2 regions of the Psychrobacillus sp. INOP01 genome follow, and region 2 is predicted to be linked to the other one. Evidence: a T-box and tRNA genes for the amino acid it is inferred to sense, from the RefSeq annotation. Region 2 holds a T-box; the other holds one or more tRNA genes.
What was found. A T-box is a leader RNA that pairs with one kind of tRNA and senses whether it is charged. The one in region 2 lies ahead of tyrS (tyrosine--tRNA ligase), so its partner is inferred to be a tRNA-Tyr.
Positions count from the first base shown of each region.

Region 1: it encodes a tRNA-Tyr, which carries the amino acid that the T-box ahead of tyrS (tyrosine--tRNA ligase) is inferred to sense. The anticodon was not compared.

Region 1 covers NZ_CP073315.1:1,902,995-1,918,943, forward strand. Annotated here, with positions in the region: gene KD050_RS09610 (ABC transporter ATP-binding protein/permease) at 1-478, shown strand, start outside; gene KD050_RS09615 (hypothetical protein) at 1,783-2,175, shown strand; gene KD050_RS09620 (hypothetical protein) at 2,432-2,713, shown strand; gene glmS (glutamine--fructose-6-phosphate transaminase (isomerizing)) at 3,444-5,246, opposite strand; gene KD050_RS09630 (type 1 glutamine amidotransferase domain-containing protein) at 5,744-6,256, opposite strand; gene glmM (phosphoglucosamine mutase) at 6,489-7,841, opposite strand; gene KD050_RS09640 (CdaR family protein) at 7,879-9,150, opposite strand; gene cdaA (diadenylate cyclase CdaA) at 9,143-9,976, opposite strand; gene KD050_RS09650 (zf-HC2 domain-containing protein) at 10,096-10,725, opposite strand; gene sigW (RNA polymerase sigma factor SigW) at 10,743-11,315, opposite strand; gene rocF (arginase) at 11,526-12,425, opposite strand; gene KD050_RS09665 (GNAT family N-acetyltransferase) at 12,496-13,077, opposite strand; tRNA gene KD050_RS09670 (tRNA-Ala) at 13,198-13,270, opposite strand; tRNA gene KD050_RS09675 (tRNA-Gln) at 13,297-13,371, opposite strand; tRNA gene KD050_RS09680 (tRNA-Tyr) at 13,378-13,461, opposite strand; tRNA gene KD050_RS09685 (tRNA-Val) at 13,482-13,557, opposite strand; gene KD050_RS09690 (GNAT family N-acetyltransferase) at 14,081-14,512, opposite strand; tRNA gene KD050_RS09695 (tRNA-Thr) at 15,104-15,176, opposite strand; tRNA gene KD050_RS09700 (tRNA-Asn) at 15,190-15,264, opposite strand; rRNA gene rrf (5S ribosomal RNA) at 15,592-15,707, opposite strand; rRNA gene KD050_RS09710 (23S ribosomal RNA) at 15,894-15,949, opposite strand, start outside.
Region 2 covers NZ_CP073315.1:711,894-727,842, forward strand. Annotated here, with positions in the region: gene KD050_RS03565 (hypothetical protein) at 287-535, opposite strand; gene KD050_RS03570 (hypothetical protein) at 733-897, shown strand; gene tyrS (tyrosine--tRNA ligase) at 948-2,210, opposite strand; T-box leader at 2,259-2,456, opposite strand; gene KD050_RS03580 (transglycosylase domain-containing protein) at 2,557-5,487, shown strand; gene KD050_RS03585 (SET domain-containing protein) at 5,665-6,042, shown strand; partial or broken gene KD050_RS21225 (trimeric intracellular cation channel family protein) at 6,202-6,420, opposite strand; gene KD050_RS03595 (amidohydrolase) at 6,520-7,701, opposite strand; gene KD050_RS03600 (phosphotransferase family protein) at 8,153-8,875, opposite strand; gene KD050_RS21475 (hypothetical protein) at 8,865-9,032, opposite strand; gene KD050_RS03605 (flavoprotein) at 9,088-9,504, opposite strand; gene acsA (acetate--CoA ligase) at 9,899-11,617, opposite strand; gene KD050_RS03615 (GNAT family N-acetyltransferase) at 11,791-12,423, shown strand; gene KD050_RS03620 (acetoin utilization AcuB family protein) at 12,461-13,108, shown strand; gene KD050_RS03625 (acetoin utilization protein AcuC) at 13,105-14,277, shown strand; gene ccpA (catabolite control protein A) at 15,026-15,949, opposite strand, start outside.

The DNA of each region.
Region 1 (15,949 bases), 1.2 Mb from region 2:
TGAAGATATTGTATCCGTAAGTCAAATGCTTGCTGACAAAAAAATTGACAGTAAAAATTCAGCAAAAGAAGTAGAAACTTTGCAAAGTACATTTAACAATCTTAGCCGTTTGTTCTCAATTGTTTCCATTTTAATTTTAGCAATTGGTTTGTTTATCAGTACTGTACTACTTATCAAACTACAAAATTCAAGATACAGGGAAATCGGGCTGCTGTCTGCTTTAGGATATAATAAAGCAACAGTACGGAAAATAATTGTCAGTGAAAACGTACTTTTAGCAGTAATGTCCGTTATTTTTCAAGCTGCCCTCATTGGCTGTACTCATTTAGTAGGCATGGTATTCAATTTAGCGATTATCATTACTCCAGTACAAATCTTATTATCAATACTTTCCACAGGTGTTGTCGTTATTGTAATTAGCATAATAGCCAGCTACAATTTAATTCGTACAGAGCCTGCTGTAGCGTTGAGAAAATAATGCATCTTACTTAATCAAAACTAATTGTTTTCAAACTACCTTCTTGCAATTCTATATTTTGGAATGCCACAGCCTTACTGGTTGTGGTATTTTTTTACCCCGTTCTGGGAACAGAACGTAGATGAGAGCGTACACCAATACGACTTTTGGTTTCGGTGGACTACTAGTATTGACTCCTCAAACATTTTCATTCTCTGTGGCATAATGGCTAACGGATGCTTTAATTGAATAAGAAAAGAAATAAACGCTCAGAGAAATATTCTCTAAGCGTTTTTTCGTGTTATTAACATATCCAATTAGAATGATAATTCGTTATATTCAAACCACTTTTCTTTTTCTCGTTCTACGGCTCTATTATGCCCCTCAAACCAAACATTTGAACATTCACTACAATGGCTTTCTACACCATTGTTATTGTGCAAATCCCTAGGATCTTTTACGACAGTGGTAGTAGAAAATTATTTTATCTTCATTTTTTAATATCATAGTTTGCTAATTATTCTTAGTTCAAATGATTTTGCTAAATAGAGAGGGATATATTTATTATTTTAGATGACCAAATAAAAAAACTGGTTAGTATACCTAACCAGTTTTACATCACGAGTGAGTTGTCTAAGAACAAATCTTGTTGGTTTGGAATAAAGTTTGATCTAAAATATCCCCAAAATCCATATTTTAAGTTAAATGATAAGAACTCGTTTTGAAAAATGATTGATCAAAACGGGTTAATTCTTTGTGAAATACTATGCGATTTTCATAATAAAGTTTGATCATTTTCTACCTAGTAATTCTAAAACAATCGCGACCGATTGCGGTATAAATATTATATTTTTGCTAAGACAGAGTTAACAAAATCGGTTTTTCTTCTAGATATTTGTGTTTATTATGGGTCAAGATGTTGATAGCTTACATTTCTTTCGGAGAGATCCTATTTTACTAATGACTCTGTTATTTTCCCATCTAGATTTTTAATCGCCAGGTGGTATCTTCACTGTACTTGAGAAATAAGAAAAAAATAAATTTATTAATCCCATAATTATTAACATGTAGATCCCCCCTAATTATAAATTAGGGGGGATCTACTATAATTATCACACTTTAGAAGCAAGGAACTGTATCTGTCACAATTTTGCGAATCATCCTGTATATATTAACATTAGTTTACTTTATATTGAAGTTAAGCCATTGAAAAAGAAGGAACTTTAGCAGGAAGAAAAATGTTGAAGAGTAAAAGAGTGCAAAAATCAATCGTTATCTATTATTTTATAAAAATAGATATACAACTAAAGGAGAGTTTATAAAAGATGAAAAAGATTATTATGATTATTGTCTCAGTTTTGTTTTTCACTAGTGTTAGTAGCGTAAGTGCACAACAATTATCTAAAGGCGAAGTAACTACTGATACACAAACATTTGACTACCCTATCAATAGTGTCGAAACGGGCGAAGAAGTAGGGTTAGAAACAATTCAAAATGAGACAATTAAAACAGTAAAAGATAATGGAATTACTGAAATTGTATTGAATACTATCAACACTACTAAGTTCTATGACAGTAAAGAAGTAGAAACAGAAAAAAACACTACAACATTTACCTACAAGAATGGTGTATTAGAATATATAGATGGAGTTAAATCAGAATTTCCTACAAGTGATTCATTTTCACTAAGAATTAAAATTTCTAAAACCATTAGCTGATAAATTTAATAATGGTACAATAAGTTATGATGAATATAAAGAGGAAATAAGGAATTCTAAGATCATTGCTGAAGATGGTAACCAACAAGTTATTACTCCATTAGCTTCATCAGGTGGAGTTTATAACATAACGCATTATGATAAAAGTTCAAGAGGTGGATATTATCTTTACTCTGGTAAAATAAAAGGTTATATAGCAGGTGGAATTGAATCTTTCGGCTTAGACCCTAGAGCAGCGGTAGCTGGCAGTGTATTTATGAAACATAATTATTTAGTATCGGATCAAGGCGGGTTAGTATCTTCATTTATTAATAGAGCTGACTCAATTGCTAGTGCAAGAGTTGAAATTGCTATTGAAGCTACTGCATTACTTGCGGCATTAGGAGTAGCAGTACTTACGGTTCCTACGATAGTTGGTGCAATTGGAGGAGGAACAGCAGCAGCAGCCGTCGCAGCACGTATGTACTCTTTGTCTACGGGTGGTCATAATAGTATCGAAAAAGCATATGAGATTAATCAAAGTATAAGAAATCAATAAGTAATTAGTTAGGAGGTTTCACATTGAGTGATATATTCTATCCACTTTTTGTAAGTTTAGTAATTGTATTTTGTCTTGGGGTATTAATTGAGCGAAAAGGCAAAAAAGGTGAACGTTTGCTTATGTATCTCAGTATATTCATTTTATTGTTCATATTTACAAGACTTTAGTCTTGAATATAAACTAGCATGAGTAATTACTTTAACAATAAGAAGAATATACCTCTTAATAACCTCATTAAAAAAAGCCTTTTAAAGGCTTTTTTATTTTCTTATTTAGTAGACAATAAAAAACCCTGTTTTCTAACATTAAGTCACCTTTCTTACTGAAACTTCCTTTAGCGGTACCACGGCTTATAATCCGTTCCTAATCCTTGTCCGCGACCGTCTTTCAACTTTTTATCAATCGACGATGAACGTTTACGTTTGGACATAATTCACCTCTACTTTTTTATTTACATAACGTTATTTTTCTAAGTTCTAATTCAATCTCTTTTATTTTTTTCAACGACATTTCCATTTTGCATAAATTCTTTGTTAATTTCTCCAAATTAATAATTAAACTAATATTTCTAAAAGTAAATATACTGAAAAAACAAAAAATAACCTCTTTCAGATATCATATCCGAAGAGGTTATTTTAATCAAACTTTATTACGAATGATCAATCTTAATTACAAATGATCAATCTTTATTTCAAAGCAACAAATCTATCCTAAATCTACAACCAAATTATTCTACAGTCACTGATTTCGCGAGATTTCTAGGCTTATCTACGTCACAGTCTCTGTGTAATGCTGCGAAATAGCTGATTAGTTGTAATGGAATTACCGCTACTAGTGGAGCGAAGAGCTCGTTTACTTTTGGAAGTACGTAGCGATCTCCTTCTTCCTCATGACCTTCCATTGCTATGATACATGGGTTAGCGCCACGAGCAACTACTTCTTTCACGTTACCACGAATATTTAGGCTTACTGCTTGTTGAGTAGCTAAAGCAATGATTGGTGTACCTTCTTCGATAAGAGCGATAGTACCGTGTTTTAGCTCTCCACCAGCAAAACCTTCTGCTTGGATATACGAAATCTCTTTTAGCTTTAATGCACCTTCTTGGCTGACGTAGAAGTCTACGTTACGTCCAATGAAAAACGCATTTCTAGTAGTTGCTAAAAACTCTTTTGCGATTTCTTCCATCTCTTCTTTAGAATCTACAATTGCTTGAACAGCATTTGCTACAATTCCTAATTCTTTCACAACATCAAAGTCTAATGTTTTCCCTTGAGATTGTGCGTATACAGAAGCAGTTACCATTAATACTGCAACCTGTGCTACATATGCTTTAGTAGAAGCAACAGCAATCTCTGGACCTGCATGAAGTAAAAGTGTGTGATCTGCTTCACGGGAAAGAGTAGAACCCGGTACGTTTGTCATCGTGATGGTTGGGTACCCTAATTGTTTTATCTTCACAAGAACTTGTCTGCTATCTGCAGTTTCTCCTGATTGTGTTAGGAACATGAAGATTGGCTTTTCTGATAGTAGTGGCATATTGTAGCCAAATTCACTAGAAATATGCACTTCTACAGGGATACCAGCAATTTTTTCAAAGTATTCTTTCCCTATTAGTCCACCATGGTAGCTTGTTCCAGCTGCAATGATGTACAGGCGGTCAGCATCTTGCAGTGCTTTTAAAATGGCAGGATCTATTGTAAGGTCTCCTTGCTCATTTTGGTAAGATTGTATAATTTTACGAATAACAGCTGGCTGCTCATCGATTTCTTTTAACATATAGTGAGGATATGTTCCTTTTTCAATATCGCTCATATCTAGCTCTGCTTTGTATGGAGCACGTTCAACTTTTGTGCCTTCCAATGTTTGAATTTCTACAGAATCTTTGCGAACGATCACTATTTCTTGGTCATGAAGCTCAACATACTGCTCTGTTACTTGAAGCATCGCCATTGCATCCGAAGCTACAACATTGAATCCTTCTCCAACACCTACTAGTAATGGTGATTTGTTTTTCGCCACATAAATAGTATCTTCGTCTTCATTATCCAGTAAAGCAAGTGCATACGAACCATGTATTAAATGCAATGTTTTGCGAAGTGCATCAATTGTAGATAGTCCATCTTTAGAAAAACGCTCTATAAGTTGTACAATTACTTCCGTATCTGTTTCAGAAGCCATTTCTACGTCTGATAAATATGCTTTTTTCATCAAATGGTAGTTTTCAATTACTCCATTATGCACTAATGTGAAACGTCTTGTAGTACTTTGATGAGGATGTGCATTTTCATGGTTTGGAACACCATGCGTTGCCCAACGAGTATGACCAATTCCAACAGTAGCCCCAACTTCTGTATCTACTACATCGCGTAAATCTGCAATGCGACCTTTTTCTTTGAACACCATAACTCCATCTTCGTTTATGACAGCAATACCCGCTGAATCATAGCCTCGGTATTCTAATTTCTCTAACCCTTTTAATAAAATTTCTTTTGCATCAGTTTCTCCAATATATCCCACAATTCCACACATAATTTAAATTCCTCCGTTTACATTCATGTCAAAATAAGCTCCCTACACAAGGCGTGTAGTAGCCAATTAAGCTAAGAATGCCTTCTATTCCACCTGTCATTCGATCACTCGAATGTTTTATGAAAAAGAATAACAACCGGGCAAATACGGTCGGGAGGCATCCGCCGAAATTTCGATAACCTCCACCTCGTCTGCTGAAGATGATTTTCCGTCCAATTTCTTCAGCTCTGGCGCTATAATTGTTTTCTATATTTTACGCGTTACCTTTCCTCCATTTCTACGCGGTTACCAATACTAGATTAGCAACTTCTACATTATATATGTTCATAGTATGCTCGTCAATTTAATGGGTGCAGGAGGTTTTAATCAACTTAGAGAGCCATTACAAAAGTAATGGCTCTCTACTTACAAATGACCTACAAATCAATTTCTCCCCAACAATTTAAGGGCATATTCCTATAAACTGACAATGCTCCTTTTGGTGCATTATAAATTTATTAACCTAAAAGTTTAACAATTTCTCTATTAAACGCTGGAATATCATCGGGATTCCGGCTTGTTACTAATTGATTTTGGCAAACAAATACTTCTTCATCATGGAATTTTGCACCGGCATTTTCTAAGTCCACTTTAATCGACTTATATCCTGTCGCGTCTCGACCATCCAATGTTTTCGCCGTGATGAGTAATTGTGGACCATGACAAATGGCGAACACTGGTTTTTTTTCATCCATAAAATACTTAGCAAATTGAACAAATCGATCATCTGCTCGTAAAATATCTGGTGAAAATCCTCCAGGTATAAATAATGCGTCAAAGTCTTCAGGTTTCACTTCGTCAATGCCATAATCGATTTTCACCGTGGTCTCGCCGTTTTTACCTGTTACCTCTTTACCTGCTTCTTTTTCAATTGCAAATACCTCATGCCCTGCATCGTTTAGTGCCTGTGCTGGACCTGTGTATTCTACGTCTTCAAACATATTTGTGATTAATGTTGCTACTTTAGCCATTTCCTCACTCCTCAGGTTGTTTGGTTCCCTCTTACTATTCCACTAAAACTACCCTTGTAAACATTAGAAATGCTCAAGTGCCTACGTGTCAGCACGAAAAAGAGTTGGGGCATGGCGGTAAAGGCGTCCTTTTTTGCCTTTATACAACTTTCTGAAACGACTCGAGGGCTAGGTTCTAGAGCTGGACAGCTATAAAAAAATCCGACATACCATGTATGCCGGATTTCTACACTTATTCTTCTAGACCCATCTCTGCTTTGACAACTTCTACGATTCGGTTTACGTAATTTTCGCATTCCTCTTCGGTTGCTGCTTCTACCATTACGCGAACTAACGGCTCTGTGCCAGATGGACGGACAAGCACACGACCATTTCCAGCCATTTCACTTTCTACTTCACTAATAATAGCTGCAACTTTTTCATTTTCCGTTACAGCATGCTTATCCGTTACGCGAACATTAATAAGCTTTTGTGGGTAAATCGTCATTTCGGCAGCAAGCTCGGAAAGTTTTTTCCCAGTTATTTTCATAATATTCACGAGCTGTAAACCAGTTAATAGACCATCACCCGTTGTATTATAATCAAGAAAAACGATATGGCCGGACTGCTCCCCGCCTAGGTTATAGCCATTCTTTTTCATCTCTTCTACAACGTATCGATCTCCAACCGCAGTTTTAACACTTGCCATATCATGTGTTTCTAATGCTTTATAGAAGCCCATATTACTCATCACAGTGGAAACAACTGTCCCGTTATTTAGACGGCCATTTGCATGAAGATGTTTGGCACAAATATACATAATTTGGTCACCATCTACAATTTGTCCCTTTTCATCTACTGCAATCAGACGATCTCCATCTCCATCAAAAGCAAGCCCAACATCTGCTCCTTTTTCTAGAACAAACTTCGCTAAGTTTTCTGGATGTGTAGAGCCTACCCCATCATTAATATTCAAGCCATTTGGTGAAGATCCCATTGTGGATAGATCAGCATCTAAATCAGCAAATACATGCGTTCCAAGAGACGATGTTGAACCATTTGCACAGTCGAGAGCCACATGAATCCCTACAAATTCTTCATCTATTGTTTGTTTCAAGTATTGAAGATATTTTTGACCGCCTTCGAAGTAATCAGATACCGATCCAACACCTGCTCCAATTGGACGTGGTAATTCATCTATATCTCTATCTAAAAGCTGTTCAATTTCTTCCTCTTGTCCATCAGATAATTTAAACCCGTCCGAGCCAAAGAATTTAATGCCGTTATCTGCCACAGGATTGTGAGAAGCAGAAATCATCACACCGGCACTAGCACTCATCGCTCTCGTTAAATAGGCCACAGCTGGTGTACTAATAACTCCTAAACGCATTACTTCAACTCCAACGGATAATAGACCCGCCACAAGTGCGCCCTCAAGCATGTGACCGGATATACGAGTATCCCGACCTATCAATACTTTCGGACGTTCTGCTACTTCCTTCGTTAGTATATATCCACCAATTCTACCTAATTTAAATGCAAGTTCTGGTGTTAGCTCTGAGTTTGCAACGCCTCTAACTCCATCTGTACCAAAATATTTTCCCATTTATTCTTCTCTCCTTAAAAACCTGTTGTTCAATCTATTAAGCTTCTTTAACCGTGAGGACTGCTTCCTGTTCAGAAGTTTCCCACTTTATATCAGATGAACCCTCTACTTGGATAGAAAGCACGCTTTCTCCCACCACGGAATTAGTTGCTTCTACGTATACAGAAAAATTGTTCAATTGAACCTTGTCTAAAGCCTCTGCTGTTCCTTTAGCAACAACCGAGACGATGCCATCTGCTGGTTTTTCGAAATTACTTACCAGATTATCTGGTAGTCCTCTTACAGTGATGGCTACTTGGTCAAATGACTTTTCTGTGATTGTCGAAACAGGTTCTTCCTGTTCATCCGTTTCTTCCGCGTCAGGGTCAGAAGCAATTGTAACGTCTCCTGTAATCTCTATTGCTTCTTTTGATAATTTCGTAACCCCTTCTGGTACAGCTAATTTCATATCAAAGCTACCAGACTTTTCTATTTTACTAATATCTACATCGACATTTAACTGATCTATTTTATCAAGGACTGATTTTGGTCCATATAATCGAATTTTTTCTGTCTTTGTAGTAAGTCCATTTATGGTGACCCCTTCTTTGGGTTTACCTTGTTTCACTAGAGCTATCGGTACCTCTTTGCTATACTCTTCTATTTTCACACTTACTTGAACAGAATTTGGTTCAACGACAACGTCTAGCTTATTTAAGTCTAGATCAAGTACCTTAACAGTTGTTTCTTGTTCAAAGGACTTATTGATACCTTGATCTCCTGCTATAGTAGCTTTTACATAACCTATGCTATTAATAACACTTTTGGCTCCTGTAATCATTACTTTTTGTGGTTTCACCTCATAGGACTTCACCACATAGTTTTCAGCTAACAGGCTTTCATTCATGTCTGTTTCTACGCTAAATTCTCGAGATATACGCTCTTCAATCACAACATCCACATATACAGGATCTGTTCGAACATTTAAATTTTCCGGGAAATTTTCCGTTGCAATCGGGACTCGATGAGTACCTATAGCCAGTTCTCGAAGATCCACAAATACTTTAAAATCTTTCATCAACTTAGCCGATAACACCAATTGTCTAGGACCTTCTACATTGACGTTAACTGTTTTTGGTGGACCGGTAACTACCAGGTTATCATCGTCATAATAAACCTCGAGAGGTATATCACGAATGACATCAACATCCTTGCTACTTGCATTTGTATTATCGCTTTCTAATTCACTTTTCACACTTATAAAAAGTGCAATTGCTAATACTAGTGCAATTATCCGCAAGAACCATGGATTATTCATCATCTTATCCATTTTGTTTCCCCCTCCACAACCATTTAGAAGAAGTTACTTGCTCCTCTGTTGGGAACCAAAGGCGAGTTAAATGGGACTCAAATTCCTCTATCGATAAATCTCTTCGTAAATCACCATTGGAGGTTAAGCTAATTGCGCCAGTTTCTTCTGAAACAACAATTGTTATAGCATCCGTCACTTCACTCAAGCCAATTGCAGCTCGATGCCTCGTACCTAGCTCTTTCGATATGAAAGGACTTTCAGACAAAGGTAAGTAGGAAGCTGCTGAAGCAATTGTATCTTTTTGTATAATAACTGCCCCATCATGAAGTGGAGTATTCGGTATGAATATATTAATAAGAAGCTCTGATGTGATATAGGAGTTTAACGGGATACCCGTTTCAATATAATCTGTCAAACCAGTTTCTCTCTCTATAGAGATGAGTGCTCCGATTCGTCTTTTAGCCATATAACTAATCGATTTCGTCATCGCTGTAATAAGTCGACTTTGCTCTTCTTCGACTTGCATTGTGCTTCTAGAGAATAACTTCCCTCTCCCAATCTGTTCCAGGGCTCTTCTTATTTCTGGCTGAAAAATAATTATAATAGCTAAGAATCCAAACTCAATTACACGATCCAATAACCAATCAAGCGTATTTAAGCCAAAAAAGTCCGTCACAACTCGGGCAATGACAATGACAAAAATTCCTTTTAACAATTGGACTGCTTTAGTTCCTTTTATTAAGGTAATAACTTTATAAATAACAAACCATACAAATAAAACATCCAAAATATTTACAATAACGTTTACTGGCATTAGATCTGTAAATTGCTCCATAAACGACATGTGGCATCCCCCACTTTTCATCACTAATCCATTCTTAATAAGTATAACATAATTACGAAAATCCCTCGCTTTTGGAACCAAAAAAGTCTATCCAAAATATATATGGATAGACTTTTTCGTTATTTTGTCTCATCTTTTTCAAAGAACGAGACGACTTCCTTCGCGCCATCTTTAATGTTGTACCATAGCCAATCAAACGCTTCATTGATTTCCTCACTAGTTCCGGTAATTACTGCAGTAGAAGCCATATATTTAGAACCATTGATAATGGTTAAGTTTCCATCTAATTCTCCATCAATCTGAACATCCCCGTTACGAACGATTAGATCGCCTTTAACGACTTGTCCTTCGGGTATAATAACCGTTTCTCCCTCCACAATAACATTTTCTTGTTTAGTAAAGGAGAACTGCTTCTCATCATTAAAATTCGTAAAAAGTGCACTACTCATCAATAATAAGAACATTGCAGCAGCTGCAAGAACTGGATGGCGTCGCAACCATTTACTTACTCCTGCATGGGACTTTTCTTTTGGTAACCTAGCTATAACAGAATGATTGAAATCATTTGGCGCTTCTATATGAGCAGCTCCTTTGACGAAAGCAACAACATTGCTTAACTCATGCATATGAGCTTGACAAACCTTGCATGATTGCAAATGAGATTTAAGTTCCAGCTCATGTTCACGGCTGATTTCACCATCTAAATATTCGTGCATAAAGTGAACAATTCGTTCTGGACACGCATTCATCGTGATTCCCTCCTATATTAGATATGAGGCTGTCTGCTTAGCTGTTTTCTAAGCGCTTCTCGTCCTCTATGAATTCTTGTTTTAACTGTTCCAAGTGGTAAATCTAATATCTCACTTATTTCTTGCAGAGATAATTCTTCCATATATTTTAAAACGATAGCTGATCTATATTTATCAGGAAGTCTACTAATTTCATACTGTATGCGCTCCTGTAGTTCAAGCTTCATGAGTTCTTCTTCTGGAAGTTCATCTGACGCTGCTATTTGCGAATACATATCAAGTCCTTCTGTACCTCTTACTTCCGCATCTAAATAGTAATCCGGCTTCTTTTTCCGTATACGATCAATACATAAATTTGTTGCAATTCGATACAGCCAAGTTGAAAACTTTCTTTTTTGATCAAATGTATGAATATTAATAAAAGCACGGACAAACGCTTCTTGAGCGATATCCTCTGCCTCATGTCGGTTACCAAGCATCCTATAGCATACTTGATATAACCTATGCTGATACAGGTCGACAATCTCCGCGAATGCGTCTTTATCGCCCTTTAATATTTGTTTTATACGTTTGTTCACTAACGCATCCATCGTGTAATTTCGCCCCCGCTCCATGCGGCTGTCTTACCTATACGTATGAAGGTATCAACAGGTTTCATTTTTTTTATACCTTAATATTATCAAACATTTCCATCTTTGTGTGGATTATCAAAAAGAAAAAAGCAGACTACGTGTCCGCTTTTTCTTATCAGGGATTTACCCCGCATGTTATTTGTCTATTTCAAATTTACTAATTCAAAATTATACAAGACTTTCCCCAAATAGTGACCCCATTAGTCCTACCGCTACATCAGCTGTTTTATTTTTTTCATCGAGAATTGGATTTACTTCTACGAATTCAGCTGAAGTTATTAAACTTGAAGCATACAGCATTTCCATCGCTAAATGACTTTCTCGGTAAGAAATACCTCCAGCCACTGGAGTTCCTACCCCAGGTGTATATAATGGATCTAAACCGTCTAAATCGAGCGAAAGATGAACCCCATCCACCTTGCGATCTTGGAAATACTGGATTGTTTGGGTCATCACTTCTGACATCCCAAGTTTATCAATTTCATGCATGGAGAATACTTTAATCCCTTTTTCTTTGATCAGTTCACGTTCCCCAGGATCTACTGAACGAGCGCCAATAATCACAACATTTTCTGGTTTAATCTTTGGTGCAAAATCTCGGATATTCACAAGCTCCTCATGTCCTAATCCAATACTTACTGCAAGTGGCATCCCATGGATATTTCCAGAAGGGGATGTTTCAGCAGTATTTAAATCAGCATGTGCGTCATACCAAATGACTCCCAGGTTGTCATAACGATCAGCTAAGCCTGCAAGTGTTCCTATAGCAATACTGTGATCTCCACCAAGTACTATCGGAAAATTACCTTCACCAATAATGTCATGAACTCGATTAGCAAGTATTGTATTCGCAGCAACTACTTCTTCCAGGTTACGTAATTTAGAATTTTGAGATACCTCTCTTCTTCCTATTGCAATGTCCCCTGCATCCTCAACAGAGTGACCAAGCTCCTGAAGTCTTTCTACTACGCCCGCATACCGTATAGCACTTGGCCCCATATCGACGCCTCGTCTATTTTGACCAAGGTCCATTGGAACCCCTATAATTGATATATTTAATTTATTCATTATTTTATACCCCCTTTAGTTGTTACACCTATTGTAAATGTTAAAGGGTATTTGGCTCAACCAAGCATAATTACGAATATTTATTCATTAATTGAACAAGCTTGTATTTCACTTCCGACCATTCGCTATCTATGATAGAGTACACAACCGCATTTCGAACAAAACCGTTAGATCGTATTCGTTCATTACGCAGTATACCCTCTTTTTTACCGCCAATTCGTTCGATTGCCCGTTGAGAAGACAGATTCAATTCATCTGTTTTAAACTGAACTCGAATCATACCTATTTCCTCAAAGCAATACTTTAACAGTAAATACTTAGATGTTGTATTTACGTGAGTACGCTGATATTGTTTCCCATAGAAAGTAGAGCCTATCTCGCAGCTATAATTTGTATGATCCAACCCATATATACGAGTGGTACCCATAATTTCTTTCGTATCTGTATTTTCTACTACAAATGCCAAAGCAGTTTTTGCCACATTCATTTGATAAATTCCAGCATCCAACCATTGTTCAAGCTGCTCTTTGCTTTCAATCTTATTTAACATATATTCAAATATTTCCGGTTCATACAGTTCCCACAATAGCCCACGATCCGAAACTAGTAGCGGACGTAAGGTCACACCCCCATAAGTTAATATCTCACCCATATCGGCCACCTCACTTTTTTATTTCATCATAAAGGAAACTACGCTATATTGAAAAGTATTTTTTCTTACATAAAAAAACTCTTTCAACTTTTGGTTGAAAGAGTTTTACTATAATATTTATGGAGCCTAGCGGGATCGAACCGCTGACCTCCTGCGTGCAAGGCAGGCGCTCTCCCAGCTGAGCTAAGGCCCCATGTAATTTTTAAATTAGAAAACGATTGGCTGGGGTACCTGGATTCGAACCAGGGCATGATGGAATCAAAATCCATTGCCTTACCGCTTGGCTATACCCCAATAAACTGGTGGAGGGGGACGGATTCGAACCGCCGAACCCTAAGGAGCGGATTTACAGTCCGCCGCGTTTAGCCACTTCGCTACCCCTCCAAAGCTAAGTTTAAATATAATGGTGGAGGATGACGGGCTCGAACCGCCGACCCTCTGCTTGTAAGGCAGATGCTCTCCCAGCTGAGCTAATCCTCCTGGGTTCAAAAAATAATAATACCTTATAGTTTTCCATCTAGAACTACACTTATTCATTCAGATGAAACTATACCTTAACTTTGCCAAAACCAGACAAGAATTATAATATCATATATCTGACATTAGGACAAGTTTTTTCCTAAAATAATTTGTATTGAAGATTCCAACCCGATTTGAACTGGTGACCTCTTCCTTATATAGTATACTTCCTATATTTCATATCATTTATTCTACTTTCAAATGTCTTATTTGACAATACTTATTAGCGTTTTAATTTTCATTATTCGTCTATTATTTTCTTTGATCACAAATCGGTCACTTTGGACATTTTGAGTTGGTTCTATACTAGTTTTGAAGCTGAAGAAAAAGAAATCCATATTCATAACTTACTTCGTTAGAAGTCGACTTCTGGAGAAATTTTACCTTCCTATCATTATTATAAAGTAAAAAGGTAGTTGAAAGTTCAATTTAAAGGAACTTTCAACTGCCTAACCTTAAAATATTGGACTTTTTTCAGTGCCCTCTATATTTCGAGGTTGTTTAGTCGCTTGTATAGATAATAATGGTCAAAGCCTTCAGGGTAATTTTCAAGTTTTCCTAAAACCTTATAACCAAGTTTTTTATAAAAGTCAGGCGCTTGAAAACTAAATGTCTCAAGACGAATTAAATTACACCCTTTTTCTTTAGCAATAGTTTCCGCATGATTCATTAACACCTTGCCTTGCCCCTGTCCACGTAATTCGTCATCAACCCAAAGAATTTCAATATGATAACATTTCCAATCTATATATCCTAATATTCCTCCAAGGATTCTTTGTTCGTCATCTTTTAAAATAATATTTATTTTTTCTTCCTCTGTATAAGCTACTTGTTTCTTGTTGTAATTAATTAAGTTTTCTCTAACATACAGAGCCTCGTCTTTTTCAAATCCAACATGAAGCGTTAAATCCTTCATAATTTCTACCTCCTCAAACTCATGGATAAATGTCCAAATTTAATTGTATCATTGTTTAAATCTCTGAAGTATATAACAATAATGAAGCTAGCTTATACCATGTAAATAACACTATACTTCACTAATCCTGTTCTTTCCCTTCTCCTGCGTTTTCTATTACTCTTTACCTAATTTCAATTAAAGCGGCGTATATTGTTACCATTTCATTCACTTAGCAAAGCAATACGCAAAGTTTTAGCAACTTCGAAAATTTTTTTTATTTATCCTTTTAGTAATAGCTTAATTGACTGCTTAAAGAAGAGATAGGGAACCTACAGGAGGCTGTACTAAATCTTACAATAAGTACTACTCACTTGTTTGCATTGAAGGGCGGCCGACTCCAGCGGGATGAGGGAGACAGACGACGTATGAGCGACGGTGATGCTTCATCGCTCACCCCGAAGAACCCGTCCGTCCAAAAAGTATTAATCATCGGTTAAAGTACCATGAACCAATGTTCACAGTACATTTTCATATACTTTCTTATCTTTAAATAAAAAAAGCCATCCTCCACAACTGTGAAGAATAGCATCATATCAACGTTTATTAGAAAGCTTCCAACCGGATTTGAACCGGTGACCTCTTCCTTACCATGGAAGCACTCTACCTACTGAGCTATGGAAGCAAAGGCAAAAAAATGGCTCCGAAGGTAGGACTCGAACCTACGACCGATCGATTAACAGTCGATTGCTCTACCACTGAGCTACTTCGGAACGTTTATCTATTTAAAGTACAAATATAATTATAGCAACTCTTCATAAAATTTCAAGTCTGTATGTAAAGAATTAATAAAAAGTATTCTCTAGGTTCATCTTCCAGAAAATAAGAATTCTACTATTGATATACATGAAATTGATATATAAACGGGACTAGGATTTGCACTAACGAGCCCAAGTTGTGATTGTTTCTTTGAACTCTTTACCCCTACTTTCTCCCACACTATCTTATAGAAAAAGACTACCTACGGCTTTATTTATTCTGTTTTAGTATAGATAAAAAAAAGCCGTTACCGATTACTCGGTAACGACTTTTTCTTTGGTGCCCAGCGACGTCCTACTCTCACAGGGGGAGACCCCCAACTACCATCGGCGCTGAAGAGCTTAACTTCCGTGTTCGGTATGGGAACGGGTGTGACCTCTTCGCCATCATCACTAGACTCTACGGCTTCCAATACACATCGTACTTCTTCGTCAACTTCATTCGTTCGGTCAGTCACGTACGTTAGTACGTTCCTTTCCTCTCTCAATTGTTTCCTCGAATTACTCGTGTCTTGAAACCCTCATATAAATAGAGTGCTTGTTCACTCAAAACTGGATAAACGACATTGTTACGTTAAACAAATTTGGTTAAGTCCTCGATCGATTAGTATTCGTCAGCTGCACGTGTCGCCACGCTTCC
Region 2 (15,949 bases):
ATATTTCTTTTTTTCTTTTCTCACAATCACTTTTCTCCTTTCTACCTTACTGGGTATCTGCACTCCTGAAGACTAAATTTCAACAAGTATTAAAAGGACCACATAACCACATAACTAATCAATTGTTTTTATCTAGTAATTATATTCTGACATAACAATAGAAAAAACACCTTAAAATTGCTGAGAGGCTTTTTAACCTCTTTTCCAATTTCAAGATGTTTGACTGACTATTCTATTACGCCGAATGTTCACGCTTCCACAATTGACTTTAATATATGTTCACTAATTAACTTTTTTTCATATTCTCTATTAAATCCAACAATCTTTGTTTCGTACTATCGGCTTCTTCTTCAAGCATTTTAAAATTATAGCCTGATTTATCTTGGTTAACTTCTACCTCTAATAAGTCTCCCTCTTTTGCATTTACCGTAAATTTATTTTTTAAGATGACTAGCTTATTTGCTTTATTATCCTTTTCGAATAGTACAACAAAAAAATCATCAAAATGATGTAATACATATCTCTTTGCACTCACTGCGAACGTCCTCTCAATCCAATAATAAAAAATTATGTTTAAATCCAAACTTTTGTCCCAAGTATCATTTTACCCTATTTCATGTTCTTTTTTAACTAATACTGTTTTCTTTTTTCATTTCCTTGTTAAAATTGTGACTATTTCAACAAAACTGGTCAATACTAACGAGGAACTTTTAAGAAATGGGAGGGTTTTATATGAAAAGGGATAAATCGTTTAATTCACCTAATAAGAAGAAAAAAAACAATGTTACAAGTGAAAATTATCTAGAGTATCCAAAGCTAGATGAACAGCAGAAGAAACAGCTTCAAGTAAAAGATGGTCAGAATAATCATCACATAGATGAGCGTGGCGGTTTTTAAAAAGCTTAAAAAGCTACTTCCCCTTGTAGTATTGGGAAGTAGCTTTTATCTTATACAAATTTAATCATTTTATAGTTTTTCTTACCGCGGCGAATAATCATAAACTCATCTTCTAGTCGATCTGCTCCACTTACTACATATGCAACATCTGTAATTTTTTCTCCATTAATAGAAATGGCACCATTGGTTACATCCTCACGCGCCTGCCTTTTAGATGGTGACACTGTAGCCTCTACTATGAAGTCTACAATAGTTTTTTCTTCTTTAGTCATCTCAATAGAAGGTACATCTTTAAAAGCATCTTTCATTTCTTCTGCAGTCAAAGCTTTCAAATTACCACTAAACAACGCCTGAGAAATTCGTATTGCTTGGTCTAATGCATCCTGTCCATGGATGAGACGAGTCATTTCTTCTGCTAAAGTAATTTGTGCTTTTCTTAAATGAGGTTCATTTTCAACCGTTACTTCTAAAGCCTCAATTTCTGCTCGCTCTAAGAAAGTAAAGATTTTCATGTATTTAATAACATCTGTGTCTGCTGTATTAATCCAAAACTGATAAAACTCGTATGGAGATGTCTTCTTTGCATCTAGCCATACCGAACCTGATGCAGACTTACCAAATTTAGTTCCATCTGCTTTCGTAACTAATGGAATGGTAATACCGTATGCCTTCGTATTATCATCATGGGTTTTACGAATCACCTCTAAACCAGTAGTAATATTCCCCCACTGATCAGATCCACCTACTTGAACTCGACATCCAAAATGATCATATAAATGATTAAAATCAATTCCCTGAATAAGCGTATAAGCAAACTCAGTGAAAGAAAGCCCTGTATCTAATCGAGAAGCAATAGAATCTTTCCCAAGCATATAGTTGATGTTAATCAGTTTTCCAAAATCACGTAGGAATTCAATCACATTCATGGAGCCAATCCAATCTCGGTTATTAACCATTTGTGCACCGTTTTCAGAATGAAAATCAAAAATTTGCTCCATTTGTTTTTTTATCCCCTGGACATTCATATCAATCTGTTCGGTTGTTTGTAATTGACGTTCCTCTGAACGGCCAGAAGGATCCCCAATCATTCCTGTTGCACCACCAACTAGAAGAATCGGTCTATGTCCGTGCATTTGGAAACGTCTTAGAGTTAACAATGGGACGATATGTCCAATATGCATACTATCTGCCGTCGGATCCACTCCACAGTACAATGAGATTTTTTCCTTACCTAGAAGCTGCTCCATACCTTCAGCATCTGTTTGTTGGTATAAAAGACCTCTCCAAGCTAAATCATCTAATAAATTCGTCATTAATATTACCTCCTTAAAATAAAAAAGTCCCTACATGATAAATAATCATGCAGGGACGCTGAAATCAATTAGCGCGGTACCACCCAGCTTGAAGGATTTACTCCCTCCGCTTCAATCACCGTATCGTTGTGAGTACGTTTAACTCCAAGCCTGTAATTCGTTTTTATACACTGACTAGCTCTCACCAACCGCTAGCTCTCTTCACAGTATGCATAAGCACTACTTCGGACTTTTCTTTGTTAAAATATATACCTATTTTACCTAATCTACGTTGTATGTCAATAACTATCGTCTAACAATATGTGCTTATGGTATAATAGTTCAAGATTTAGGGGGCGAGAATTGAATGAAGAAATGGCAAAAAAAAATACAGATCTATAAAGATAAATTGGATGCGTGGGAATCCACAAAATGGGCTAAGGGATTAAGAATATCCTCCGGAGTTATATGGAATTTATGTCTACTTTTCATTGTCGGGCTCCTAACAATGGGAGTATTCGGTCTATCTGTCGGCGCAGGATATTTTGCTTCATTAGTAAAAGAAGAACCACTACGTGATAAGGATGAAATGCGAAGTGCTGTATTTAACTATGAAGAGACATCTGAAGTCTATTTTGACGGGAATGTGTATTTAGGTAAATTACGTACTGATTTAGAAAGAACAGAAACAAAATTATCAGAGGTTTCCCCTTATGTAATTGATGCAGTACTTGCGACAGAGGATGAGTATTTTGAAGTGCATAATGGAATTGTTCCAAAAGCGATATTCCGCGGATTACTTCAAGATGTATCCAATTCTGATACACAAACAGGTGGATCAACATTAACACAACAATTGATCAAAAACCAAATATTAACAAACGAAGTTTCTTACGAACGTAAGGCTAAAGAGATATTATTAGCAATGCGCTTAGAGCACTTTATGAACAAAGATGAAATACTAGAATCATATTTAAATATTATCCCTTATGGGAGAAATTCTAATGGGAGAAATATTGCAGGGATAGAAACTGCGGCAAATGGAATATTTAATATAAAAGCAAAAGATCTTTCTTTACCACAAGCAGCCTACATTGCGGGTATTCCACAAGCTCCATTTGCTTACACGCCATTTCGACAAGGTGGAGAGATTAAAGAAGGAAAAGCTCTACAGCTTGGCATTGAACGGATGAAAACCGTTCTATTCCGGATGAATGAAACTGGTTATATTACAGATGAAGAATACAATAATGCGGTTAGCTATGATATTACTAAAGATTTTAGAGAGCCGGAAACTGTAGCTGAAGATAAATACCCTTGGCTGACATACGAAATTGAAAATAGAGTCAAAGATATTTTGAGAGATAAGTTTGCTGAGGCAGACTCAATCGATCCTGCTAGGTTAGATAAAGAAAAAAAACTTTATGATAAATATGATATTTTAGCACAGCGCTCTATTAGTACGGATGGATACCGTATTCATACTACGATCAATAAAGACATGTACGAAGCTATGTTAAAAGTAAGAGATGAATTCGAATATTATGGTCATACCTTCCAGAAGGAAGTAAAAGATGAGGATTCAGGAGAAATAGTTTTAAAAGACTTCCCTGTTCAAGTCGGTGGGATGCTAATAGAAAATGGCACAGGTAAAATTCTTTCCTTCCTGGGAGGAAGAGATCATAAACTTGATAAAGTAAACTACTCTACACAAGGTATCAGACCAATAGGTTCTACGATTAAGCCACTATTAGTATATGCACCTGCGATAGAATACGGGGTAATAGGTGCAGGAAGTCCAGTAGTTGATGTGAAGTTGGATAATTTAAGTAGTACCACATGGGCAAAATCTCCATCTAACTATACAACAGAACAAGAGTTAGGTATTATTTCTGCTCGAGATGCTTTAACAACGTCTCAAAATTTGTCTACTATTCGGTTATACGATTTAATCATGGATCGTAAGCCTACCGATTTCTTAACAAAAATGGGATTTGAGCATATTGGAGAAGCTGAGTACGTTAATCACGCACTTTCCATTGGTGGGATGACCAAAGGTGCAACAATCGAGGAAAATACTAATGCATTTGGAACATTTGCAAATAATGGTCAGTTTATCGATGCCTATATGATTGAAAAAATTGAAGATGTAGACGGCAATGTAATCTATCAGCATGAAGTGGAAGCTGTACCCGTATTTAGCGCCGCTACTTCCTATATTATTACTGATATGTTAAGAGATGTACTTTCTGAAGGGACTGCAAAATTAGCAAACTCTAGATTGAAGTTCCAATCTGATTTTGCTGCAAAAACTGGTACGACACAAAATCATAATGATTCATGGCTAGTTGGCTATAATCCAAATGTTTCTTTAGGAGTTTGGTTGGGTTATGGAGATGATACACAAACATTATATTATATGAATAATCGTTACAATCACCCTAGTGTACGTATCAATATGTTCTGGTCTAATATGATGAACGCTATGTATGATGTGAATCCTGAACTAGTAGATGCTTCTACTAACTTTACAGCACCTGAAGGAGTGGTTACTAGATCCTTCTGTGGAATTTCAGGATTAGCAGTTTCAGATGCATGTTCTCAAGCTGGCCTAGTGAAGTCAGATTTATTTAACGCTGCTGTATTATTACCAACCGCAAAAGATGATAGTTTAATCTCTTCCTCATACGTAGAGATAAACGGAAACAGATATCGTGCGCTCGATACTACACCTGGTGAATTTGTTGTAAGTGGTGGTTATGGAGTAAACGAAGACTTTATTAAACGTATGCTTGGCAAATTTGGAGGCAACGCTTCTAAGCTATTCCCTACAAAATCTGCATTTGGAGGAAATGTAGTTTCTGAGGAAGTATTTAATGCTGACGGAAGTCCACCAGCTACAGTAACAGCAACAATGACTAATGGAACAATTACTTGGTCTAAGTCCACTTCTGGGGATGTTGTCGGGTACCGAGTGTATGAGGTTGGAAATGGACAAAGAACACTTCTTTCTTCAACCAAAGTTGCTGCCGGAAATAGTTTACCTATTAATCGAGCAGGTCAATTTATCGCTGTTGCTGTCGATATCACTGGATTAGAATCTGGTTCATCTAATATTGTATCCATAGAGGCTGCAGAACCACCAGAACCAGTAGTGCCACCAACAGTTCCAGGAGATAATGAAGAGAATCCTGTGACACCTCCTGTTATAGATCCAATTGATCCACCTGTTGAAGAAAATCCTGTCACTCCTCCGGTAGAGGAAGAACCATCTTCTCCGGGTGATGGCGGAGTGTAATTAGAACTAATTGAAAATATAGCAAGAGCCCAGATTCTATTTAGAATTGGGCTCTTTTTTCCATTAAATGGACAATACTTACCGTTCACTAACCTAGTATCAAATAAAAAAGAGCATAATGTTCAAATTAATGTTACAGTTAGAAAGAATATTTTAAAAGTGAGTAGGCGGACAAATATGATTGAGGTAAAAACATCTCCATTAAGTGATGGAGAATTTAATAGAGGGGTATTTGCTAAATGTGATATCAAAAAAGGAGTGCTTTTCCATGAAGCACCTGTCATTTCGTATCCAAACGACCAGCATCAATACATTGAGCAAACCATACTTGGTGATTACGCTTTTGAATATGGGATAAATCATTCTGCTATCCTTCTTGGTTATGGAATGTTGTTTAACCATTCTTATGAACCTAATGCAATGTACGAGATTAACTTTAATAATCACACATTTGACTTCTATGCTTATACAAATATAAAAGCAGGAGATGAAATTTTAATCAATTACAATGGTGACATTGATAACAAAGATAAACTGTGGTTTGATGAGGAATAAAGAAGACATAGGACATTTTTAACGATTCACCTTCCTAAATGCAGCAACTATATTATCCCTAAAAAATGTTGTATTGAAGAAAAACTCTTTTATATACCCTTTATAACCATCTATCAGATCAAACTGATAGATGGTTATTGTGTTAATGGAACAAAATAAAACAAAAACAATGGTAATAGCCAAAAACGCTATTTCAAATAAATAATTTTGCAACCAAAAGTTTTCAATTGGTATACCGATCAATAGATTACGAATAAGGCCGCCTCCGAATGCTGCCGTAAATCCTAAAAAGTAAATACCGAATATATCATAATCCTCTTCTTCTGCTACAAGCACACCACTTATTGCAAAAGCAATGGTACCAATGATGTTAAGAATGTCCTATGTCAAAAAGCTATCACTCCTTTCACTATTGGATTCATTTTTTTAATTGTAAAAGAGTCGTTCAAATAGTAAATTTTGAACGACTCCACTGTTTTATTCCTGCATACTACAAACAATTTGTCCGACGGCTTTTGCTGCAACTAATAGTGAATCTTCATCGATATCAAATTTTGGATTATGATTGAAATATGGTTTTTCAACGCCTTTTGGTGTACATCCGATATAAAAGAAACAGGCAGGGAACTTTTCTGCATAGTAAGCAAAATCTTCCGATGGTGCCATTGGTGGGACTTCTATAACTTCTGTAATTTCTTTCACATTCGCATTTAGTAGTGCATCTGCCACTTTTTCTGTAAGTTCAGGATTATTGTACAATGGCGGATAGTCTGGTGTATATGTAAGCTCACAACTTACATCGAACTCTTCTTCAAGCCCTTTGACAAGACGTTTTACTTCTCGTTCAATTGTTTCTTTTGTTTGAACAGTCATGTACCGAATATCACCTTCAAGTACAACGCTATCTTTTATCACATTAAAAGTACCAGCTCCATCAAACGAACCAATTGTAATTACTCCAATGTCAAAAGGACTTAATCGGCGACTAATAATCGTTTGAACTGCGGTTACAAAATGAGCACCCGCAACAATTGCATCATTTGCTAAGTGTGGCGATGAACCATGCCCACCTCTACCTTGTATTTTCAATTTCATATATGCTCGACCATTGAACGCGTAGCCTTTATTGTAACCAACCATACCAACAGGAGCAATTGGCAGTAAGTGAATCCCATACACTTCATCTAAATCATCCAACAAACCAGAATCTACAATACTTTTTGCTCCACCTGGTGGAACCTCTTCAGCATGCTGATGAATTATTTTAATAGTTCCAGATAGTTCTGATTTCAGCTGAATTAAACAATCTGCAAGAACCAACAAGTACGCTGTATGACCATCATGTCCGCATGCATGCATGACACCCTCATTTCTCGATTTGAATGGTACTGACGTTTCTTCTAAAATTGGAAGGGCGTCAAAATCTGCCCGCAATCCAATTGTTTTTCCTGGTTTTCCCCCTATTATTGTTACAATAATTCCGTATCCATTTCCTACGTTTGTTTGTACATCGACGTTTTTTCCTTTATAAAATTCAGCAATATATTGAGCCGTTTTTTCTTCCTTAAATGATAATTCAGGATGTTCATGTAAATAACGGCGAATTTGAATCATTTCATCTTTACGTTCATCCAACATTTTCATTAGTTTATCTTTCATATCTAAAACTCTCCTTATTTAACTTCACTTTTACCAGCATTATTCGGAACCATGAAGTTAATTGAATTTGAAGATGGAAGTACTTTTGTCGTTCATCCAAAAAATCACCACCTAACTTTCCTTTTGTTATCTAATTACTACACAAGAAATTGGCATTATTACTAATTCATTTCATGCGTCTTGGTTTCTATGATTTCTATATTTGATATCTCCCTTATTATATCTCCTATAATTGAATATTTTGCAATCCAGGTTATGTATCGATATAAATTTGGGAAACCAAATTGGTTATAACCAACATTAATCAGGGAGTTTTTGATGTATGGACACTTGTTGCATTTATATATTTTTGAAAAAGATTATAGTTTTTTCTAATGAAAAGAAAGGACCTTCATCCAATACTCCCCTTTTGAGCATTTCACCAAACCATTCATACTTTCCTATTTATCAACTAACTTTGGTTCAATAGAATAGATTTTAAAATAATATAATTCTCATTAAAAAATCGCTGATGCTTCTCGATTCCGCGTCGTTTACACCAACCTAATGAATTAAATGCATCTGTAAAGCGATAGAATGGTAATACGACTTCTAAATCTATTAATGGACGAATAGATTGATAACCTTTTTTGTAAGCTTCTAATGTCCCTGGATTTTTCACAAAAATATCACGGTTTATTTTTGTGAAATCCATTTCCGTTGAACCAAAACGAGCACTTTCAAAATCAATAATTCCTGATACTTCATTTTCATGGACAATAATATTAGCCGGTCGAAAATCCATATGTATAAAGCTCGGTCCGTCTGGTTTAGGAAGACATTTACGTTGTTCTTCGAATAGTTCTATTGATTGTAATAACAAATTCTCTGGTATCACTTCTTTTACATCTTCTGCAAAACCATAAAAATGTGTTTCACTAAAAGCTGACCATTGTTCATAGACATTTGAAATCCCTTTATATGAATTGTTTTCTTGCGGAAGCACACTGTGCAACTTTGCATGGTGAATTCCAATATCATAGGCTAATATTTCATCAACATTTCCAGAAACAGGCTGCCCTTTGATCTCTGAAAGGACAAGAGCACCCTGTATTTCATCGTTCCCTTCCCAATATCCTAATAACTCAGGTACTGGTAACGCATCACTTAATATTTCTATTGCTTCATACTTCACGTACTAATTTCACTTTAGAATAAGGTATTTTTAGATATACTATTTGCTGATTAATTTGCTGTATTCTATATACAGTCGAACTAAATGAATCAGGAACGTCTTCTACGGAGAGAACGTTTAATTTTAATTTTTCTATGATTTGATTTAATTGTTCCATTTAATTACCCCCATATCTTTTTAGAATATGTACTTTTAAAAGTATCTACTATTCCTTATTTGAATAGCACACTGTTTGTACTAACATAAGGAATTCCTGCTTCTATATAACTTCTTACTAATTTCCAATCATTCACACTATTTTTTCGAAACGTTTGAAAGAATAAATTTGCTGTATCAAGACTCTTACTCTGAATAACCATAGTAGCTGATAAAACAACAATAATTTCAGATTCTCTTAAAGGAAGAATGGAAATTACATTTATATTCCATTGCGCATTATTTTCCTTAGCAAAACTAAAACCATGTTCCCACCCTTTTACTGATTCTTCATAACCAAAGTCAACTATATCTCCACCTGTTATTTCTCTAGCTTCGTAATTTATTGATATTAATTCTTTCAATTCCGATAAAGATGAAGCTTTCCAAACATCTAAATAATTATTTAAAAATAGTGAAAATGTTTTATCCATTAAAGAACCTCCTGAAAATAATTTACCTTGTTTATATAAGTGACTTTGTTTTTAGAAATAGATAGTGGGATTTATGAGGAACTTATTCCAAAGAAAACGGGGCCGTTAGTTGAAGCACATTGTTCGACCTGTGAATTATTCTGAATTTGGCTAAAAGCATAAGCGAGAGTGAATTTTTCATTAGCATTTCAATTGCTTTGTATCATATTTTATTCGACACCTAACAATTTACACCTTCTTATTTCCCTAACCACATTGTGCTATTTCAGAAAGGAATTATTTATTACTAAACTACCCAATCTTTCAAATTGCATTTCAAAAACAAAAAGCACTGCTAAATGCAATGCTTTTTGTATTTTTATATTGTTGTGATCTTTATAGTTCACTTATACTATTAGTCTTCCATGGTAGATAAATCGCCTGTTGGCAGCTTTAACTCCCAAGCTTTTAATACACGGCGCATGATTTTACCACTTCTTGTTTTTGGAAGCTTATCTTTGAATTCGATTTCTCTAGGTGCCGCATGTGCTGCAAGGCCTTTTTTCACAAATTGTTGAATATCTGTTATAAGTTCGTCAGATGGTTCATATCCTTCGTTTAACGCAACAAAGGCTTTAATGATTTCACCACGAACAGGATCTGGTTTTCCTATAACTCCAGCTTCTAAAATAGCTGGATGCTCTAGTAATTTGCTTTCCACTTCAAATGGTCCGACGCGTTCGCCAGATGTCATGATTACATCATCCACTCGACCTTGGAACCAATAATATCCTTCCTCATCCATGTATGCTGAATCTCCTGAGAAGTACCATTCATCGTTTATAAAATAGGAATCGAACTTCTCTTTGTTGTTCCATACTTGACGCATCATAGATGGCCAGCCCTTTTTGAGTGCTAGATTTCCCATTGTATAAGGCGGTACTACATTACCTTGGTTATCTATAATAGCTGCTTCAATTCCAGGTAGTGGTTTACCCATTGACCCTGGTTTAATTGGTAAGCAGCCATAGTTACAGATCATCTGAGCACCAGTTTCCGTCATCCACCAAGTATCATGGATACGTTTATTGAACACCTGCATCCCCCATTTGATAACCTCTGGGTTTAAGGGTTCTCCAACTGATAGCACATGACGAAGTGACGATAGATCATGCTGTTGCACAATGGCATCTCCTGCTCCCATCAGCATACGGAATGCAGTTGGAGCACTATACCAAACAGTAACACCGTATTCATCTATGGCATTATACCAAGCATCTGGTGAGAATCTGCCCCCAAGAATAAGTGATGTAGTTCCTGTTAGCCAAGGACCAAATATTCCATAAGATGTTCCAGTCACCCAGCCTGGATCTGCTGTACACCAATAGATATCGTCTTCTCTAATATCCATTACCCATTTCATCGATTGGTAATGCTGTACCATTGCATAGTGAGCGTGCAAAATTCCTTTCGGTTTCCCTGTAGAACCAGAAGTATAATGTAAAATTAGTCCATCCTCTTTATCAACCCACCTGATTTCGAAAGATTCTGAGGCATTATGTAATGCTGTTTTGAAATCAATAAACTTATCGGATTCCTCTACATTTTCACCTACTATAAACACAGTCTCTAAATTAGGTAATTTATCCAATGGAATTCTATTTAATAATTCTGGCGTTGTGACAATTGCTTTTGCTTCACTATCCAGTAAACGATCGTAAACAGCACCTTCCATGAACGCTTCAAAAAGTGGACCAACTATTAAGCCCAATTTTGTAGCGCCAAGAAGCGCAAAATACAGCTCGGGTGATCTTGGCATGAATATAAACAGCCGATCCCCTTTTGACAAATTCGAATGGTTTACATATACGTTAGCGGCTTTATCCGTCCATTTTTTCATATCGCCGAATGTATAAGACTCTTTACGTTCTGCATCTTGATAATGAAGTGCGACTTTATCCTTCTTATCAGTCTCTGCATGACGATCAATTGCTTCATACGCCATATTCACTTTTCCAGTTTTATACCATGAGAACTCTTTCTCTGCATCTTCCCATTTAAAGTTTTTTGCAGTTTCCTCATAATTACTTAACTGGAAATCCCCTTGAACAACTTGTAATGTTTCAATTTTCATCCTATTCACCCTTTCTATAACTATACTATTTCATTCTACAATACTTTTTTGTACTTTTGCTAATCTTTTTACTTTTTAGAATGTTTAACTAAAATGATAGAGGTAATCGCTTTCTCTATTTAAAATCATGTATAATAAATACAATTACAATTATGTTATAAGGTGGTGCATCCGTGATTCATTCTAAAACGTATAATGCAGTGCAGAAAGAAACGATACATGGCACTGTCGTTATTGAAGGTCCTATTCCTTCCGAGGAAATTGCCAGGTTACAATTCCATGAGGATTTAGTAGCTTTTCGTGCACCCTCTCAGCAGCATCAAGCAATTATTGAAATTGCCAAGTTGCCTGAGGGAAGAATAATTATTGTGCGAGATCAAGAGACTATTGTAGGGTATTGTACATACTTGCATCCAGATCCTTTAGAAAGATGGTCGCAAGGGAATATGGAAAATTTGATAGAGTTAGGGGCTATCGAGGTAATACCAAAATTCCGTGGCACTGGAGTTGGAAAAACACTCCTCCGTGTATCGATGATGGATGATGCAATGGAAGATTATATTACGATTACGACAGAGTATTACTGGCACTGGGATTTAAAAGGCACTGGTTTAAATGTTTGGGAATACAGAAAAGTCATGGAGAAAATGATGCAAGCAGGTGGACTTGAGTATTTTGCAACAGACGATCCTGAGATTAGCTCCCATCCTGCCAATTGTTTAATGGCTAAAATTGGTAGCAGAGTTGATACTGAATCCATCCAGCAATTTGACCAATTACGTTTTATGAATCGTTTTATGTATTAATCAATGACTAACTTTCTTACAAAAGGAGTTCATGCACATGCTAGTTGAACAAATCATGAATATTTCCGTACCGAGTTTAACACCGGGACATACGATAAATGATGCATTACAATTACTCAAAGAGAAGAAAATACGTCATTTACCAATCATTAATGACAAACGACAAGTACTTGGCGTCGTGACCGATCGAGACTTAAAAGAAGCAACTCCTTCTACACTACAAAATGTATCGGACCCAGAAATATATAATCGTACATTAGAAGAAATTATGACCAAAAACCCGATAACGGGTCATCCTTTAGACTTCGTGGAGGAAACAGCTAGTATCTTTTATGATAATCGAATTGGTTGTTTACCAATCGTATCACATGGAAAACTTGTAGGAATGATCACCGAGTCCGATTTACTATACAAATTTATCGAACTAACAGGTGTTCATCAGCCAGGATCCCAAATTGAAATCCGAGTTCCTAACAAGCCTGGTGTTCTGTTCGGCGTTTCTAAAGTTTTTCACGATCAAAAAGTAAATGTGTTAAGTGTATTAGTTTATCCTGATAAAGATAAAAGTGATTATAAAATCTTAGTGCTCCGTGTAAAGACTATAAACCCACTTGTACTTATTGAAGCTATTCGAGCAGAGGGCTACGAGGTATTATGGCCAAATCATCCGGGACTAGGGCTATGAAAAATGCTGTATTTGTTTTTTCCGAGGACCAGTTAGGCTACAAGTTTTCGGATACTCATCCATTCAATCAAAAAAGACTCACATTAACCGTTGATCTACTAAAAGAAATAAATGCTTTATCTTTATCAGAAATAGTCCCTCCTAGAATGGCTACAGACGAGGAACTACTTCTCGTCCATGATGCAAACTATATTGAGATAGTAAAGGAAGCAAGCAAGGAAAACGCAGATAGTACTAAATATGAAAGCTATGGTATTGGCACTGAGGATACCCCTATCTTTCCGGATATGCATGAAGCAAGTGCAATTCTAGTCGGAGGCACTTTGACCGCAGTTGACTATGTGATGGAAGGGAAATCTTCCCATGCGGTGAATTTAGGTGGCGGTCTTCATCACGGTTTCAGAGGACGTGCATCTGGTTTTTGTGTATATAATGATAGTTCTGTTGCTATTAAGTATATGCAAGAAAAGTATAATGCACGTGTTCTTTACATAGATACAGATGCGCATCACGGAGACGGAGTTCAATGGAGTTTTTATGATGATCCAAATGTGTGTACCATTTCGATTCATGAAACAGGAAGATATCTATTCCCAGGGACTGGGAATATCACGGAAAGAGGCTCCGGAGAAGGTTATGGTACCTCCTTTAATTTCCCTATTGATGCTTTTACAGAGGATGAGTCCTTTTTAGATATTTATCGGACAAGTTTTCGAGAAATTGTGGAAGCATTTAAGCCAGATGTTATTCTTAGCCAAAATGGTGCTGATGCTCATTATTTTGATCCACTTACCCATCTATATGGGACGATGAAAATCTATCAAGAGATTCCGAAGCTCGCTCATGAGCTTGCCCATGAATTTTGCGATGGTAAATGGATTGCAGTTGGTGGTGGTGGCTACGATATATGGAGAGTAGTACCTCGTGCATGGTCCTACGTATGGATGGAGATGAATGACTTTCAACTTCCAGTAGGCGAGTTACCAAAGAACTGGTTAGATAAATGGTCTAAAGAGTCGCCTATCCCACTCATCCCTACTTGGTTAGATCCGGATCCTCTTTACGAAGCTATTCCACGTAAGATAGAAATTACGGAAAAGAATAAACAAATGCTTGATAAAGCACTTTATCAGTTGCGGAATCAGCAATCATTTAAGAAAAACCAGTAACCAAAGGGCACTGAATATGAGAAGCGCCAGTGCTATTTAGGGAAAAACCTGTTTCTATCGTTTTCGAAGGGCTTTGAACAGAAACTTTGCTATATTATTATCGAGTAATTTTTTTAGTGAGGCTGGTTGTGACAGTCGTCACAACCAGCCTCACTTTTTTCGATAATCTTATGGCGTTTGTCTGTCCGTCGCCCTCCTACAACTTCTAGAAACAGGTTAATGCGCTTTTTGATAACTAGAGAAAAAATACTTCCCTATTTTTATAGGAAACTCACGAAGATGCAATTTCGTTCGCTATTTCACTTCTATATTTAGTAAACACTTACTATTTCTCTTTATTTCCACTGACAAAAAAATCTACATCCTACATCCTTCATTACAGAATAGTATCCCTTATTCAACAGACGGTTTTTTCACTATTTTAACTTTGACTACTATTTTCATCTAAGCGCTAGGCTATGCTATATCTTCTTGTTGGGTATTACTCACTTAATTGATTGGAGTGAAAGGTGGCGACTCCGGCGGGATGAGTGAGACAGATGAGATATCACAGCGACGCGTAGCGACGGTGATAGCTCATCGCTCCCCCCGCGGAACGCGTCCACCTGAAACGGAAATCAGCGGTAGTTTTCATACTATAAAGTTTCTTGAACCCAATGTTCACGGGACATTTTATATACTTTTTTTAAAATATAGGGTCGTGACTGCTGTCACGACCCTACCTTAAGTATTTAAATACTGCGCTCACTTACTTCACTGATTTTCTTTCCTCAATCCAATGCGGAAGAATAACCGTATCTTCTTCGATATTCTCTTTGTTCATATGCTTCGTCAACAGCCTCATAGAAACTGCACCAATATCATACAAAGGTAATACGACACTCGTTAGTTGAGGTCTAACCATTCTTGTTAATTTTGAGTTTTCAAAGCTTATTACTTCGATATCCTCTGGTACACTTAAACCGTTATCTTGTGCTCCATGGATCAAGCCAATAGCAATTTCATCATTACCGGCAAAAAAAGCTGTTGGAGGATCCTTTAGTTCTCGTAACTGCTCCCATGCAACAAGACCATCGTCGTATGTATTATTGACTCCAACAATTAGATCTGTGTCAATTTCGACACCTGCCTCATTTAACGCTTTTTCATAACCTGATAAGTTGTATAATCTAGTAATTGTGCTATCAATAGATCCAGATACAAATGCAATCCGAGTATGACCATTTTTGATAAGACGATTAACTGCATCCACTGCTGCTTCATGATATTCAATATTTACGGAAGGAAACGAGTTAGATGTTTCCACTGTTCCTGCTAAAACAATCGGAACGCTTGCTCTTTTCATTTCATGCAACATTTCAGGCGATATTTCATCGCTCATCATAACTACCCCATCTACTTGCTTACTTAATAAAGTGGACAGTAATTGTACTTCTTTATCTTCTTGCTGATCGGAGTTTGTTAAAATGATGTTGTAACGATACATTGTTGCAATATCTTCTATACCACGAACAAGCTCTGCATAAAATACATTCGAAATATCTGGAATGATAACGCCGACCGTTTTTGTCTTTTTACTTGCTAATCCTCGTGCAACAGCATTCGGTCGATAATCCAGTCGTTCAATTACCGCCAAAACTTTTTGACGTGTAGCTGGCTTCACATTCTGGTT